Regions from separate parts of the Microbacterium sp. 22215 genome, predicted to be linked through region 1. Evidence: riboswitches for the same ligand, from Rfam matches in the RefSeq annotation. Region 1 holds a riboswitch; the other holds the start of a gene.
What was found. Region 1 has a riboswitch for thiamine pyrophosphate ahead of thiM (hydroxyethylthiazole kinase). Riboswitches for the same ligand answer to the same signal wherever they lie in the genome.

Region 1 (7,514 bases):
CCGATCGGCCTCGCCGGTGTCATGGGCGGCGGCACCACCGAGATGAGCGACACCACGCACAACGTGCTCATCGAGGCGGCGATCTTCGACCCCATCACGATCGCGCGCACCGCGCGTCGGCACAAGCTGCCGAGCGAGGCCTCCAAGCGCTTCGAGCGCGGCGTCGATCCCCTGGTGCCCTTCGTCGCTGCTCGCCGCGCCGCCGACCTGATGGTCGAGTTCGCCGGCGGGACGCTCACCGAGGAGGGTGGAGCCCTCTTCGCCGAGGTCTTCGTCGCCGACATCGAATTGCCGACCGGTTTCGTGCAGGGCCTGATCGGCGTCGACTACACCGACGCCGAGATCGAGGGCGCGCTGGCGACGATCGGAGCGGACGTCACCGAGACGGATGCCGGCTGGACCGTCATCCCCCCGACCTGGCGCCCCGACCTGACCGACAAGTGGTCGCTCGCCGAGGAGGTCGCCCGCATCCACGGTCTCGACCGCATCCCCTCGGTGCTGCCCACGCCGCCGTCCGGCCGTGGCCTGACCGCGCACCAGCAGGGCCGTCGTCGGGTGTCCGACGCGCTGGCCGCCGCCGGCTTCGTCGAGACGCCGTCCTTCCCCTTCACCACCGAGGCGGACAACGATCTGCACGGATCGGCGTCGGGCGAGCACCTGCCCAGCATCCGGCTCGCGAACGCGCTCGACGGATCCGCTCCGTTCCTGCGCCGCTCGCTCATCCCCGGGCTCCTGCAGACCGCGCACCGCAACATCTCGCGAGGCCTCACCGACCTCGCCCTGTTCGAGACCGGCGTCGTCTTCCTCCCGGAGCCGGGCGTCGAGTACGGCACCGACGAGGTGCCGCCGCTCGGTGCTCGCCCGTCGGATGAGACGCTCGCCGCGCTGAACGCGTCGATCCCGCCGCAGCATCGCCACGTCGCGGTGCTGCTCACGGGCAACGTCGTCGCACGGCAGCCCGGCCGTGCCGCAGAGCCGGCCGGTCTGTCCGAGGCGCTCGACGCGGCTCGGGTCATCGCTGCGGCCGCAGGCGTCGACATCGACGTCGTCCAGGGGCAGCGTGCCGCGCTGCACCCGGGGCGCACGGGCGTGCTGTCCGTCGGCGACACCGAGGTCGGATACGTCGGCGAACTGCACCCCGACGTGGCGTCCGGTGCCGACCTTCCCGGTCGTGCCACGGTGCTCGAACTCGACCTCGACGGCGTCCTCGCGCTGGCGGATGCCCGTGCCGTCGCCGCCTCGCTGTCGACGTTCCCCGCCGCCACGCAGGACGTCTCCCTCGTGCTCGGCGCCGATGCGCCGGCAGGCGACGTCCGTGCTGCGCTGACCGAGGGTGCCGGGAAGCTGCTCGAGGCGATCCGTCTGGTCGACGACTACCGCGGTGAGGGACTCGCCGAGGGGGAGAAGAGCCTGACGTTCGCGCTTCGGTTCCGCGCGGACGACCGCACGCTCACGGCTGCCGAGGCCACCGAGGCGAAGCTCGCCGGAGTCGCCGTCGCATCCGAGCGTTTCGGCGCGACCCTCCGCGACTGATCCGTGTGAACGCGACCTGCATCCTGAGAGGGGTGCAGGTCGCGTTCGCGTGCTCCCGCCTCCACGCCCTCGCGGGGCGCCCGAGGTAGCGTGTGGAGATGAGCATCCTTCCCCACAGCACCCCTGCGGCGGTGCCCGACGGTGTCCGTGCGATGGGCGAGGGGCCGTTCCTCCAGCCGGGCGATCAGATCGACTGGCACTACCGCAAGCCGGGCTGGCAGCCGGGTGACGCATCGACCATCACGCCCATGCGCGTGGTCCGCGACGACGCGCGCGGGCTCGTGGCCTGGCTCGCACCGGGCACGCTGCAGGAGGGCCAGGGGACCCCCGCGGGCGAACGCGTGCGCACGGTGCCGCTGGAGCGTCGGTGGCTCGAGCCGCGGACCCGCATCGTCGAGGAGTGGTGGGGCAACGGCATCCTGCGCATCGCTCCGGCGGGCGCCGCATGGTCGGTGTGGTTGTTCTGGAGCGACGTGAGCGGGCCTGACTGGCAGTTCGCCGGATGGTACGTCAACCTCGAGAACGCGCATCTGCGTACGGACCGCGACACCTACTCGTCGGATCACATCCTCGACGTCGAGATCGAACCCGACGGCAGGATCTCACTCAAGGACGAGGACGAACTCGTCGCCGCCATCGCACAGGGGCGGCTCACGCGGGAGCAGGCCGCACAGATCGAGCGTCATGCGGATGCGGCGATCGAGTCGTTCCACTCGGGTGAGTGGCCGTTCGATCCGCGGTGGCAGGCCTGGCGCCCCGACCCGTCGTGGACCATGCCTGAGCTGACCGGGCTCTCCGACCTGCGCCGGCCGTGAGCACGGCATCCGCCCTGAGCGGAAGACCCTTCCCCTCAGGCACGGATGCTGATGGCATGGGTGCATGACAGATGTGCTGATCCTCGGTGGAACAGGCTGGTTGTCGGGCCGGATCGCTCGACGGATGCTGGTGAACGGGGCGACCGTGATGTGCCTCGCACGGGGAGGACGCCCGTCGCCCGAGGGGGCGAGCCTCGTGCTGGCCGACCGCGACGACCCGGCCGCGTACGACACCGTCTCGGGTCGTGACTGGGACCACGTGATCGATATCTCATCGAACGCGGCGCACGTGGCGGCGGCCGTCGACGCTCTCGGGGAGCGAGCCGCCCGTTGGACCTACGTCTCGTCGATGTCGGTGTACTCGGACGACGCCACCATCGGTGCCGACGAGACGGCTCCCGTGCACGCGCCGGCCCAGCCCGGGGACGAGTACGAGTACGGCGCGCAGAAGGTCGCGGCCGAGAACGCCGTGCGCGCACTGGGCGAGCGAGCGCTGATCGTGCGCCCCGGGCTGATCGTCGGTGAGGGCGACCCGAGTGATCGATTCGGATACTGGGCGGCAGCGTTCCTCCGAGCGGTGGACGGACCGGTTCTGCTCCCGAACGCCGAAGGCCGCAGTACGCAGGTCATCGACGTCGACGACCTGTCGGAGTTCATCGCCACGACCTCGGCCACCGGTGTGATCAACGCGATCGGTGACCGGCATCCCCTCTCCGACGTCCTCGCGACCGTCAGACGGCTCGCTGATCACGGGGGCGACACGGTGGTGGCCGACGATGACCGGCTCGTCGAGAACGGCGTCGGATTCTGGGCGGGGGAGCGCTCGCTGCCCCTCTGGCTGCCCGCGGACATGACCGGTTTCATGACACGCACCAATGCCCGGTACCGCGCCGCGGGCGGCGACCTGCGACCGCTCGACGAGACCGTCGCGGTCATCATCGCCGACGAGCAGGTGAGAGGGATCGATCGCGAGAGGCGCGCCGGCCTCACCCGCTCGGATGAACTCGCCCTCCTGCAGCTGCTGAGCTGATCACGGGTCGTCGCTAGACTTCGAGCAGTGACACGGGGTGCCGCATCCGCGGCTGAGAACAGACCCGTCGAACCTGATCTAGTTCGTACTAGCGAAGGGATGTCGCATTGAGCGATCGTCTGCGTCCAGAATCCGAATCGACCCTGGTGGCCACGGCGGCCGAGCTGCTGTCCGCGCTCCGCGAGACACCACCGCTGACCCACTGCATCACGAACACCGTCGTCACGGGCTTCACGGCCAATGTGCTGCTGGCTCTCGGCGCCGCACCCGCCATGGTCGACATCGTCGATGAGGCGGGTCTCTTCGCGGGAGTCGCGTCCGGGGTGCTGATCAACCTCGGCACGCCCACACCCGAGCAGCGGGAGGCGAGCGTGGAGGCCGTCGCCGGCGCGAATGCCGCGGGCACCCCGTGGGTGCTCGATCCCGTCGCGATCGGGGCGCTGCCCGTGCGCACCGCGCTCGCGCACGACCTCGTCGCCGCGCGTCCCACGGCGATCCGGGGGAACGCCTCCGAGATCCTCGCGCTCGCCGGGCTGAGTGCGGGCGGGCGAGGCGTCGACGCGACCGATACGCCGGACGCCGCCATCGACGCGGCTGTCGCGCTCGCCGTCCGTCACGGTTCCGTCGTCGCGGTGTCCGGTGCCGTCGACCTCATCACCGACGGCCACCGCGTCGTGCGCATCGCGAACGGCGACGAACTGCTCACCCGCGTCACCGGGGGAGGCTGTGCTCTGGGTGCTGTGATGGCCGCGTTCCTGGGCGCAGCGCGCACAACGGGCACCGAACCGCTCGCCGCCGTGGCCGCTGCCAGCCTGGTCTACACGGTCGCCGCAGAACGTGCGGCGATGCGAGCCTCGGGTCCCGGCAGCTTCGCGGTCGAGCTCCTCGACGCGCTCGCGTCTGTACAGCCGCACGACCTCGCCGCTGCGGCGCACATCGAGGAGCGTGCGCTGTGATCGCGGACCTCTCGCTCTATCTGGTCACCGACCCGGACCTCTGCGGTGAGCGCGGAGTCGTGGGGACCGTCCGCCAGGCGGTCGACGGCGGTGTGCGCATCGTGCAGCTGCGTGACAAGACGGCGACGGATGCCGAGACCACGGCGCAGCTGCTCGAACTGTCACGCGTGATCGACGGACGCGCGCTCCTCGTCGTGAACGACCGCCTCGACGCCGCACTCGCCGCACGGAAGCAGGGTGCGAGGGTCGACGGTGTGCATCTCGGGCAGGGGGACGCCTCCGTGCTGCGTGCGCGTGAGGCGCTGGGCCCCGAGGCGCTCATCGGGCTCACGGCGAACAACGCGGACCACCTCGAGGCCGTGCGTGCGCTGCCGCCCGGCACCGTCGACTATCTGGGCGTCGGCGTGATCCGCCCGACCACCACCAAGCCCGACCATCCGCCGGCCCTCGGTGTCGAGGGTTTCCGTGCCCTCGTGGAGACGACCGCGCTCCCGTGCGTGGCGATCGGAGGCGTGGCCATCGACGACACCGAGCGGCTGCGGGATGCCGGTGCGGCCGGGCTCGCGGTGGTCTCCGCTCTGTGCGCGGCGGCGGATCCGACGGCGACCGCGGAGGCGTTCGTGCGTCGGTGGCGGGCGGCCGGCACACCGCGGGTGCTCAGCATCGCCGGGAGCGATCCCTCGGGAGGCGCGGGGATCCAGGCCGACCTCAAATCGATCGCTGCCCACGGCGGCTTCGGAATGGCGGCGCTCACCGCGCTGACCGCCCAGAACACCACCGGCGTCAGCGGCTGGCACGTACCGCCGGCGGCCTTCCTGCGACAGCAGCTCGACGCGATCTCCGACGACATCGTCGTCGACGCGGTCAAGATCGGGATGCTCGCGAACGCCGACGTCATCCGAACGGTCGCCGAGTGGCTCGACGTCGTCCGACCGCCGATCGTCGTGCTCGACCCGGTCATGGTCGCCACGAGCGGCGACCGGCTGCTCGACCAGGACGCGGAGGCGGCGCTGCGCGAACTCCTCCGGCGTGCACACGTCGTGACCCCCAACCTCGGCGAGCTCGCGGTGCTCGCTGGGCGCTCGATCTCGGGATGGGCCGATGCGCTCGCCGCAGCGGAGGAGCTGTCGGCGATGATCGGCACCGCGGTGCTGCTGAAGGGCGGGCACCTCGACGGCGACGATGTTCCCGACGCGCTCGTGGACGTCGCCCGGGGTGTGCGGCGGGAGTTCCCCGGCACGCGGATCCGCACCGCGAACACGCACGGCACCGGCTGTTCGCTCTCATCCGCGCTCGCCACGCGCCTCGCTCGGGGTGAGAAGCCCGTCGACGCCGTCGCCTCGACCCGGTCGTGGCTTCGCGAGGCCCTGCGCGAGAGCGAGGGGCTCCAGGTCGGGCGCGGTCACGGACCGATCAACCACTTCGCAGGTCTGTGGGCGCGGGGCGGGGTCGAGACGAACCGCACGCCCGAAGAGATCCGCGCCGAGTGGTGGCAGCGCACGGCGGCGGTGAGGGCGAGCATCGACGAGCTCCCGTTCATCCGGGGTCTGGCCGACGGCACGCTCGCCCGGGACCCGTTCCTGTTCTATCTCGCCCAGGATGCGCACTATCTCCGCGAGTACGCGCGCGTGCTCGCTGAAGCCTCACGCCTCGCTCCCACTCCCAGCGAACAGGCGTTCTGGGCGCACTCCGCCGAGGGGGCGATCATCGGCGAGCTCGAGCTGCACGCGTCGTGGCTGACGCCCGACGAGGGCGTGGATGCCTCGACCTTCGCCGCCACTCCCGCACCGGCGACCGTCGCGTACCTGGACCACCTGCGCTCCGTGGCGTTCGGCGGCGACTACGGCGAGCTGATCGCCGCGGTGCTGCCGTGCTTCTGGCTCTACACCGATCTCGGCCGGCGCCTGCACGCGGGCGAGTTCGGCGACCATGCGCGGGATCCCCGGCATCCGTACGCCACGTGGCTCGCCACCTATGCGGACCCGGCCTTCGAGGATGCGACGGATCAGGCGATCGCCCTCGTCACGGCCGCAGCGGCGACCGCCGCGCCGGACGCACGGGATCGGATGCTCCGAGCATTCGAGGTGTCGAGCGCCCACGAGCTCGCGTTCTTCGCCGCCCCGTTCGCCTCCGCCGTCTCTGCGTGACGGAACCGATTTGCGCATGCCGCGACGAGCGCGCTATCGTCGCGGCATGCCTTCGGCCGCCACCGCAACTCTGACGCTCGTCCCGAGCGTCATCGCCGTGCGCCGACGCCGCAGCGGCCGCCGACTCTAGGCGACCCTGCGCTTCTGCCTGCGTACGCACGGCGGTCGAGTGCCGGTGTCGCCGCCCCGGTTCCCGACACTGCACCCCGAGTTCGACACGGGGTCCGACCGTTAAGGTAGAAGCATGACGTACTCCGTCGCCGTCTCCGGCGCATCCGGCTACGCGGGCGGCGAGATCCTGCGCCTCCTCGCGTCGCATCCCGACATCGAGATCCGCACCGTCACGGCGCACTCGAACGCGGGCCAGCCGCTCGTGCAGCACCAGCCGCATCTGCGCTCCCTCGCACACCTGACTCTGCAGGACACGACGTCCGAGACCCTCGCCGGTCACGACATCGTCTTCCTCGCGCTTCCGCACGGTCATTCGGGTCAGTACACCGACGCCCTCGGCGACACTCCTCTCGTGATCGACGCGGGCGCCGACCATCGGCTGACATCGCCGGATTCGTGGGACGCGTTCTACGGGGGCGACTTCCACGAACCGTGGGCGTACGGCGTCCCCGAGCTCCTGGTGGGCGGCCTGAAGCAGCGCGAGACGCTGCGTGGTGCGTCACGGATCGCGGCCCCCGGCTGCAACGCATCGACGGTGAGCCTCAGTCTCGCGCCCGGAGTCGCGGCGGGAGTGATCGACCCCGGCGACATCGTGTCGGTGCTCGCCGTCGGCCCGTCCGGTGCGGGCAAGAGCCTCAAGACCAATCTGCTCGGCAGCGAGATCCTCGGCAGCGCCAACCCCTATGCGGTCGGCGGCACTCACCGACACATCCCCGAGATCCGGCAGGCGCTCGCCGCCGCGTCCGGCCTGGCGGCCGACGGCATCCGCATCTCCTTCACCCCGGTGATCGTGCCGATGTCCCGCGGGATCCTCGCCACCTCGACCGCGCCGATCGTCGGCGACGTGAGCGACGCCGAGATC
Region 2 (7,514 bases), on a different contig from region 1:
GCGCGGCGATCCACAGCACGGCCGTGCGGGTCCAGAACTCCTTCGCCCGGAGGCCCGCGAGCAACAGCAGTGGGATCTCGAGCAGCAGGGCGACGGATGCCGAGACGACGTCGATCGTCAGCACGAGGGGCAGAGCGATGAGCAGCGCCGCGGCGAGTTTGGCCAGGGCGGAGCGCGGCGCGATCGGTCCCGGTCGGTCGACGCGAGCGGTGAGCCGATCGATCATCAGCGCACCTCGATCCGTCGAGCGTGCAGGGCGTCGAGCACGGCCTCGTCATGGCTGATCGCGACGACCGCGGTGCCCTCGTCGCGCAGACGGGCGATGAGACCGACGAGCTCGGCCCAGGTCGTCGCATCCTGACCGAACGTGGGCTCGTCGAGCACCAGCAGCCTGGGGCGGGTGGCGAGTGCCGCGGCCACCGTGAGCCGCCTCTTCTCTCCGCCCGAGAGTGTGTACGGATTCGCACCGGCCAGGGCGGTGAGCCGCAGCCGTTCGAGGAGGTCGTCGACCCGCACGGCGATCTCGGGCTCGGGGACCTTCAGAGCTCGCGGGCCGACCGACAGCTCGTCGCGCACGGTCTTCGCGAGCAGCTGATGCTCGGGCGTCTGCAACACGGTGGCGATGCGGGTGAGCAGCGCACGCGACGACCAGCGGAAGGGGTCGCTCTTCTCCCCCGCGGCGAGCGCCGGCAGTGCCGAGACACGACCGCTCTCGGCGGGGATGAGTCCCGCGAGCGTCAGCCCGAGCGTCGACTTGCCCGCGCCGTTGGCGCCCGTCACACCGAGCGCCTCGCCGGCGCTCACGTCGAGATCGAAGGGTCCGGCCACGGCGAGTCCCCGGCGTCGCGACACGGTGAGCCCGCGCGCCTCGAGCAGGGGTTCCCCGGGTGGGCGCGACGGTGCGGGCGGAGTGGCCGGCGGATGCCCCGGAACCCAGACTCCGGATGCCGCGAGCTCGGCGCCGCGTGCACCGAGCACCTCATCCGGAGTGCCGTCGGCGAGGACGACCGTCCCCTCGGGGTCGGCACCGAGCACGATCACTCGGGTGACCAGCGGCAGCCAGACGTCGATGCGATGCTCGATCACGACGAGGGTCGCACCACTGACATCGAGCGCCGCGGCGACGGCATCCCGCACATCCTGCACGCCCTGGGGGTCGAGGTTGGCGGTCGGCTCGTCGAGCAGGATCGCACCCGGCCGCATCGCGAGCACACCGGCAAGTGCGAGACGCTGCTTCTGGCCGCCCGACAGCGCCGCGGTCGAGCGATCGAGCGCGACGTCGAGCTCGACGGCATCCAGAGCCTGCCGCACCCGCTGCCAGATCTCGTCGCGAGGGACTCCGAGGTTCTCGCACCCGAAGGCGACGTCGTCGCCCACCCGGGCGAGGATCGTCTGGGTGTCGGGGTCTTGCAGCACCATGCCGACGCGTCCGCGGGCCTCGGTCGGCGGCTTCCCGTCGACCAGCAGCGCACCCCGCGTCTCGCCCTCGTCGGCGCCGCCGAGCACGCCGCCGAAACCCTGCAGCAGAGTGGACTTGCCCGAGCCGGAGGCGCCGAGCAGAAGCACCCGCTCCCCCGGCTCGATGCGCAGGTCGACGTCGCGCACCGCCCAGCGCAGCCGCGTCGCGTACCGCCACCCCCAGCCGCGGGCTTCGAGGGTGGCGGGCGTCGTGGGCGAGGTCACACCCGTGCGGTGACCTCGCGGCCGGCGGCGAACCGGCTCAGGGCTCCCGTCGCCGCGAGTCCCCGGGCGATCAGCCAGGCACCGAGTCCCGCGATCACGGCACCCGAGATGGTGGTCGAGACGATGTAGACCGTGGTGAAGAGCGTGTCGGCGCCCGCGTACCAGAGGATGCGATCGTTGATGCCGCAGGCGAGGCCCGCTCCCGCTCCCGCCAGCATCACGACCGGCAGCCGCCAGACGCCGTAGAGGAAGATCAGGAAGATCAACTCGGCGCCGAGACCCTGCACGAGACCCGAGACGATGGTCAGCGGCCCCCACGCGTTGCCGACAAGAGCCGAGATGATGGCGGCGACCAGCTCGGTGTAGAGCGCAGCGCCGGGCTTGCGGATGATGAGACCGCCGAGCACGCCGGCGATCAGCCAGGGCCCCGCGAGCAACCCCTGCACGCCGGGGAGGAGCGGGGTGAGGATGCTGCTCGGCACCTCGTAGCCGACGTTCCAGAGCAGGAAGACCAGCGCGCAGGCGACCGCGATGACGCTGGCGACGACGATGTCGACGACCCTCCAGCGCCAGAGCTCGGGACGACCGAGGCCCTTCGATGCGGAGGCGGTGGCGTACGGCGATTCCGTGGTGGATCCGGACGTGGATGTACTCATCAGTGACTCCTCCCTGCGCTGGCATGACCCAGATCAGGTTCGACGGTCGAAGCGCGATTCGCTCCCTCTCAGCCCGGCTCGCCGGACTCCCGTGGTTGTGCTGTCGATCTTACCCAGTGCCGACACTCGCGTCTGCTCCTGTTGCAGCGCCGCGGATCTGAGCGCGAGTTCGGTACCGTGAGGAGGTGACCGCTCCTGACTCCGCCGAGGCCACTGCTTCCGATGCGCCCGCCGACGCGTCGTCCGATGGCAGCGACACGGAGGCGACGACACCGGTCGACCGCAGCGAAGCCGTCGATGCGGAGGCGACGGCGTCTGTCGCGGATAGCGACTCCGCGGATGCTCCTGACGAGCTCGACGACGCCCCCGATGTGCAGTGGGCGGAGGGCGCCAGCGGAGGGACCCCTCTGACGTGGGTCGACCCCGCGATCGTCGCGCAGCGGACGACGGATGGGTCGCTCGACGATGACGCCGACGCCGCGACCGGAAGTGCACTTCTGCAGGGCGCGCGACTGCGCCCGGCGATCGCGCGCCCCGGACTCCTCGTTCCCCTGGGCGTGCTCGTCGGACTCGTCGCCGCCTATGCGGGGACGACTCTGCTCTGGCCGCTGCACGAGGTGCCGCCGACGGTCCAGGCGGTCGAGCTCGTACCGGCCGCCGCCCCTGCGGCCACGGTCACCTGGCCCACACAGGGAAGCGCAGCAGTCGGCGTCGGTGGTCTCTCGACCAGCTCGTCGTCTCTCGACGCTGCGGCGATCGCGAGCGTCACGAAGGTGGTCTCGAGCCTGATGGTGCTCGATCAGATGCCGCTGGCCGTGGGCGAGCAGGGTCCTGAATTCCGGTTCACCTGGTCCGACAGCATGGAGTACTGGGAGTACCGTCGCTCGGATCAGTCGGCGCTCGACGTACCCGTGGACGGCACCCTCACCGAGTTCCAGCTCCTGCAGGGCACGCTCCTGGGTTCGGCGAACAACTACATCGACCGCCTTGCGCGCGAGATCTGGGGATCGGAGTCGGCCTTCACGTCGGCTGCCGCCACCTGGCTGCGCGATCGGGGACTCGACGGGATCACGATCATCACGCCCTCCGGGTTCGACGACCGCAACAGAGCCACGCCCGAGTCGCTCGTCGCTCTCGCCGAGCTGGCGATGCAGAATCCCGTGTTCGCGGGAATCGTCGGCACGCCGTCGGTCGACCTCCCCGGCGCCGGAACCGTGAAGAACACGAACGGGATGCTGGCGGATGCCGGTGTCGTAGGCGTCAAGACCGGCACGCTCGGCGACAGCTGGAACCTGCTGACGGCGAAGGACATCACCATCGACGACACGACGGTGCACCTGTACGCCGCCGTGCTCGGGCAGGCCGATGACAAGCAGCGGCTCGCCCAGACCCGATCGCTGTTCTCGCAGGTGGAGGCCGGGCTGCAGGCGCAGGCTCCCGCCGTCGCGAAGGGCACGGTCGTCGGCGAGGTCACCACACTGTGGGGCACGACGACGGACGTCGTGACGGATGCCGATGCCGACGTCGTGCTGTGGAACGGCGCGACCGCGCAGACGACGTCGACATTCCACCTCGGAGACAGTCGCGAGTCGGGCGATGAGATCGGCACGATGACGAGCACCGGCCCGCTGAACACCGTCACCACCTCGGTCTCGCTGGCGGATGACGTCGAGGCGCCGAGCCCGTGGTGGCGTCTGACCCATCCTTTCGAGCTCCTCGGCATCACCGACGAGCAGCGCTGAGCGGGTCTCGCCCTCTCTGCACGACAGGCGCGCCTCTGGACGACAGGCGCCTCTGTCCACGACAGACGCCTCTGTCCACGACAGACGCCCCGCCCCGAGTGAACGGGGCGGGGCGTCTGACTGTTCACGCCGTGTGCGCGTCAGGCGTTCTGCTCACCGGCATCCGGCCGTTCGACGATCGCCTGTGCTGCCGCCGCCTCGGCGCCGGGCACCTGCGCACCGACCGAGACGCCGACCTGTGCGGCCGCAGCCTCGTCGTCGGCGTCACCGCTGACGACCACCGGGGTCGTGCCGGTGAGCGAGTCCTCGGCATCGATGTCGGTCGCCGCCTGCTCGAACTGCGACTGGTACAGGCGCCAGTAGGCGCCCTGCGCCGAGATCAGCTCGTCGTGCGTGCCCTTCTCGACGATGTCGCCGTGCTCCATCACGAGGATGAGGTCGGCGTCGCGGATGGTCGACAGGCGGTGCGCGATCACGAACGAGGTGCGTCCCTGTCGCAGGGCCGCCATCGCGTGCTGCAGCAGCAGCTCGGTGCGGGTGTCGACCGCCGACGTCGCCTCGTCGAGGATCAGGATCGACGGCTGGGCGACGAAAGCCCGCGCGATCGTGATGAGCTGCCGCTCACCCGCCGAGACGTTCGACGCGTCCTCGTCGAGAACCGTGTCGTACCCCTCGGGGAGGGCGTGCACGAAGCGGTCGACGTACGTCGCCTTCGCGGCCTCGAGCACTTCGTCGTCGGTCGCCCTGGAGCGACCGTACCTGATGTTCTCGCGGATGCTTCCGGCGAACAGCCACGGGTCCTGCAGCACCATGCCGGTGCGTGACCGCAGCTGGTCGCGCGTGACCTCGGAGATGTCCTGACCGTCGAGCAGGATGCGCCCGCCGTTCAGCTCGTAGAACCGCATGATCAGGTTGACGAGGGTCGTCTTGCCGGCTCCCGTGGGCCCGACGATCGCGACGGTCTGGCCCGGCTCGACCCGGAACGAGAGGTCCGTGATGAGCGGGCGCTCGGGGGTGTACGAGAACGCGACGTTCTCGAACTCCACGACGCCCTTGCCATCGGCGAGCGCCGGAGCGTTCGCCTCGTCGGCCTCCTGCTCTTCGGTGTCGAGCAGCTCGAACACCCGCTCGGCCGACGCCGTTCCGGACTGCACGACCGCAGCCATGCCACCCAGTTCCGACAGCGGCTGCGTGAACTGCTGCGAGTACTGGATGAAGGCCTGCACGTCACCGAGACGCAGCTGTCCGTTCGCGACCATGAGACCACCGAGCACGGCGATGCCCACGTAGGTGAGGCTGCCGACGAAGGTCATCGCGGGCATGATGATGCCCGAGAGGAACTGCGCCTTGAAGCTCGCCTGGAACAGCTCCTCGTTCTCGTCCTTGAACTTGTCGAGGGCGTCCTGCTCGCGTCCGAAGACCTTCACGAGTGCGTGTCCCGAGAACGCCTCCTCGACGCGCGCGTTCAGACGGCCGACCTTGCGCCACTGCGTTCCGAACGCCTTCTGCGACCGCGGTCCGATCACGCCGAAGATCACACCCATCAGCGGGAGCGCGACGAGAGCGACGAGCGCGAGCTGCCAGGAGATCGAGAACATCAGCACCAGCACGCCCACGACCGTGAGCACGGCCGTGATCGCACCCGACAGCGACTGCTGCATGGTCTGGGTGATGTTGTCGATGTCGTTCGTGACGCGCGAGATCAGGTCACCGCGCTGCACCTTGTCGAAGTACGACAGCGGCAGACGGTTGATCTTCGCCTCGACCTGCTCGCGCAGGCGCCACATGGTGCGCACCATGATGACGTTGATCACATAGCCCTGGATCCAGCTGAGGAACGCGGCGGTGACGTAGATCGCGAGGACCGCGATGATGACCCACCGCAGCGCGTCGAAGTCCACGCCGTCGCCCACCCGGAAGTCGCCGAGGGCCGAGACCTGGTTCGCGAAGTCGTCCTGTCCGCCCTGGCGGAGGAGGTCGACCACGTCGTCCTTCGGCGTTCCGGCCGGGAAGCCCGGGGAGTCGCCGTTCGGCATCCCGAGCTGCACCGAGATGAAGCCCTTGTAGATGAGGTTCGTGGCCTCACCGAGAACCTTCGGAGCGGCGACCGTGAGCACGACGCCCACGGCACCGGCGATCGACACCAGGACGAACCAGACGGCCGACGGCTTGAGCAGCCCGATCATCCGCGTGAAGCTCTTGCCGAAGTTGTCGGCCTTGCCCGGCGCGACGCTGTCCCAGCCGCCGCCGTTCTGCCGTGCCTTCTCGGCGAGTTCGGCCTCGTACTTCTCTTCGTCGGTGAGTTCCGGCTCGACCGTGGTCGCCGCTGCGGCCTGCGCCGCAGCGCGACCGCGGCGGGTCTTGGGTGCGTTCTGCTCGCTCATGCGTCCACCCCCAGCTGCGACTCGACGATCTCTCGATAGGTCGAGCTCGTCTCGAGGAGTTCCTCGTGAGTGCCGACGCCGACCATGGTGCCCCCTTCGAGCACGACGATGCGATCCGCATCGGTGATGGACGAGACGCGCTGCGCGACCACGATCTTGGTCACATGCGGCAGTTCTCGCCACAGCGCCTGCCGAAGCCGCGCGTCGGTCGTGAGGTCGAGCGCCGAGAACGAGTCGTCGAACACGAGGATCTGCGGCTGGCGCACGATCGCGCGAGCGATCGCGAGACGCTGGCGCTGACCGCCGGAGACGTTCGTGCCGCCCTGGGTGATGCGCGACTCGAGCCCGTCGGGCATCTCCTCGACGAAGTCACGGCCCTGAGCGATCTCGAGCGCGTGCCACAGCTCGTCGTCCGTCGCGTCCTCACGGCCGTAGCGCAGGTTGGAAGCGACGGTTCCGGTGAAGAGGAACGGGCGCTGCGGCACGAGGCCGATGGTCGCCCACAGCGATTCGACATCGGCCTCACGGACGTCGGAGCCGCCGACGAAGACAGCGCCTCCCGAGACGTCGAAGAGCCGCGGGATCAGCGAGACGAGGGTCGTCTTGCCCGCGCCGGTCGAGCCGACGATCGCGACGGTCTCGCCCGGCTCAGCAGCGAAGCTGATCCCCGTGAGCACCGGCGAATCCGCACCGGGGTAGGTGAACTCGACGCCGTCGAACGCGACGGATCCCGGCGTCGGGAAGTCGGTCACACCGTTCTCCGGGCGCTCCATGCTCGACGTCGTGTCGAGGACCTCTCCGATGCGCTCGGCCGAGACGGCCGCGCGCGGGATCATGATCGCCATGAAGCTGGCCATGATGACGCCACCCATGATCTGACCGATGTACTGCATGAAGGCGAAGATCGTGCCGACCTGCACCGTGCCGCTGTTGACCTCGATGCCGCCGAACCACACGACGGCCACGATCGTGACGTTGAGGATCAGCATGAACAGCGGGAACAGCAGGACGAAGAGCGAGCCGACCTTGCGTCCGACCACCATGATGTC

Region 2: linked by a shared signal. The riboswitch ahead of ACTJKH_RS13675 (ECF transporter S component) and the one ahead of thiM (hydroxyethylthiazole kinase) in region 1 are both predicted to bind thiamine pyrophosphate.

What each region holds. Positions count from the first base shown of each region.
Region 1 covers NZ_JBQEPC010000001.1:616,039-623,552, forward strand. The annotation lists gene pheT (phenylalanine--tRNA ligase subunit beta) at 1-1,533, shown strand, start outside; gene ACTJKH_RS03155 (DUF402 domain-containing protein) at 1,632-2,348, shown strand; gene ACTJKH_RS03160 (NAD-dependent epimerase/dehydratase family protein) at 2,413-3,378, shown strand; TPP riboswitch at 3,402-3,495, shown strand; gene thiM (hydroxyethylthiazole kinase) at 3,486-4,334, shown strand; gene ACTJKH_RS03170 (bifunctional hydroxymethylpyrimidine kinase/phosphomethylpyrimidine kinase) at 4,331-6,481, shown strand; gene argC (N-acetyl-gamma-glutamyl-phosphate reductase) at 6,726-7,514, shown strand, end outside.
Region 2 covers NZ_JBQEPC010000008.1:88,398-95,911, forward strand. The annotation lists gene ACTJKH_RS13665 (energy-coupling factor transporter transmembrane component T family protein) at 1-226, opposite strand, end outside; gene ACTJKH_RS13670 (ABC transporter ATP-binding protein) at 226-1,683, opposite strand; gene ACTJKH_RS13675 (ECF transporter S component) at 1,680-2,339, opposite strand; TPP riboswitch at 2,333-2,442, opposite strand; gene ACTJKH_RS13680 (D-alanyl-D-alanine carboxypeptidase) at 2,525-4,081, shown strand; gene ACTJKH_RS13685 (ABC transporter ATP-binding protein) at 4,222-6,465, opposite strand; gene ACTJKH_RS13690 (ABC transporter ATP-binding protein) at 6,462-7,514, opposite strand, start outside.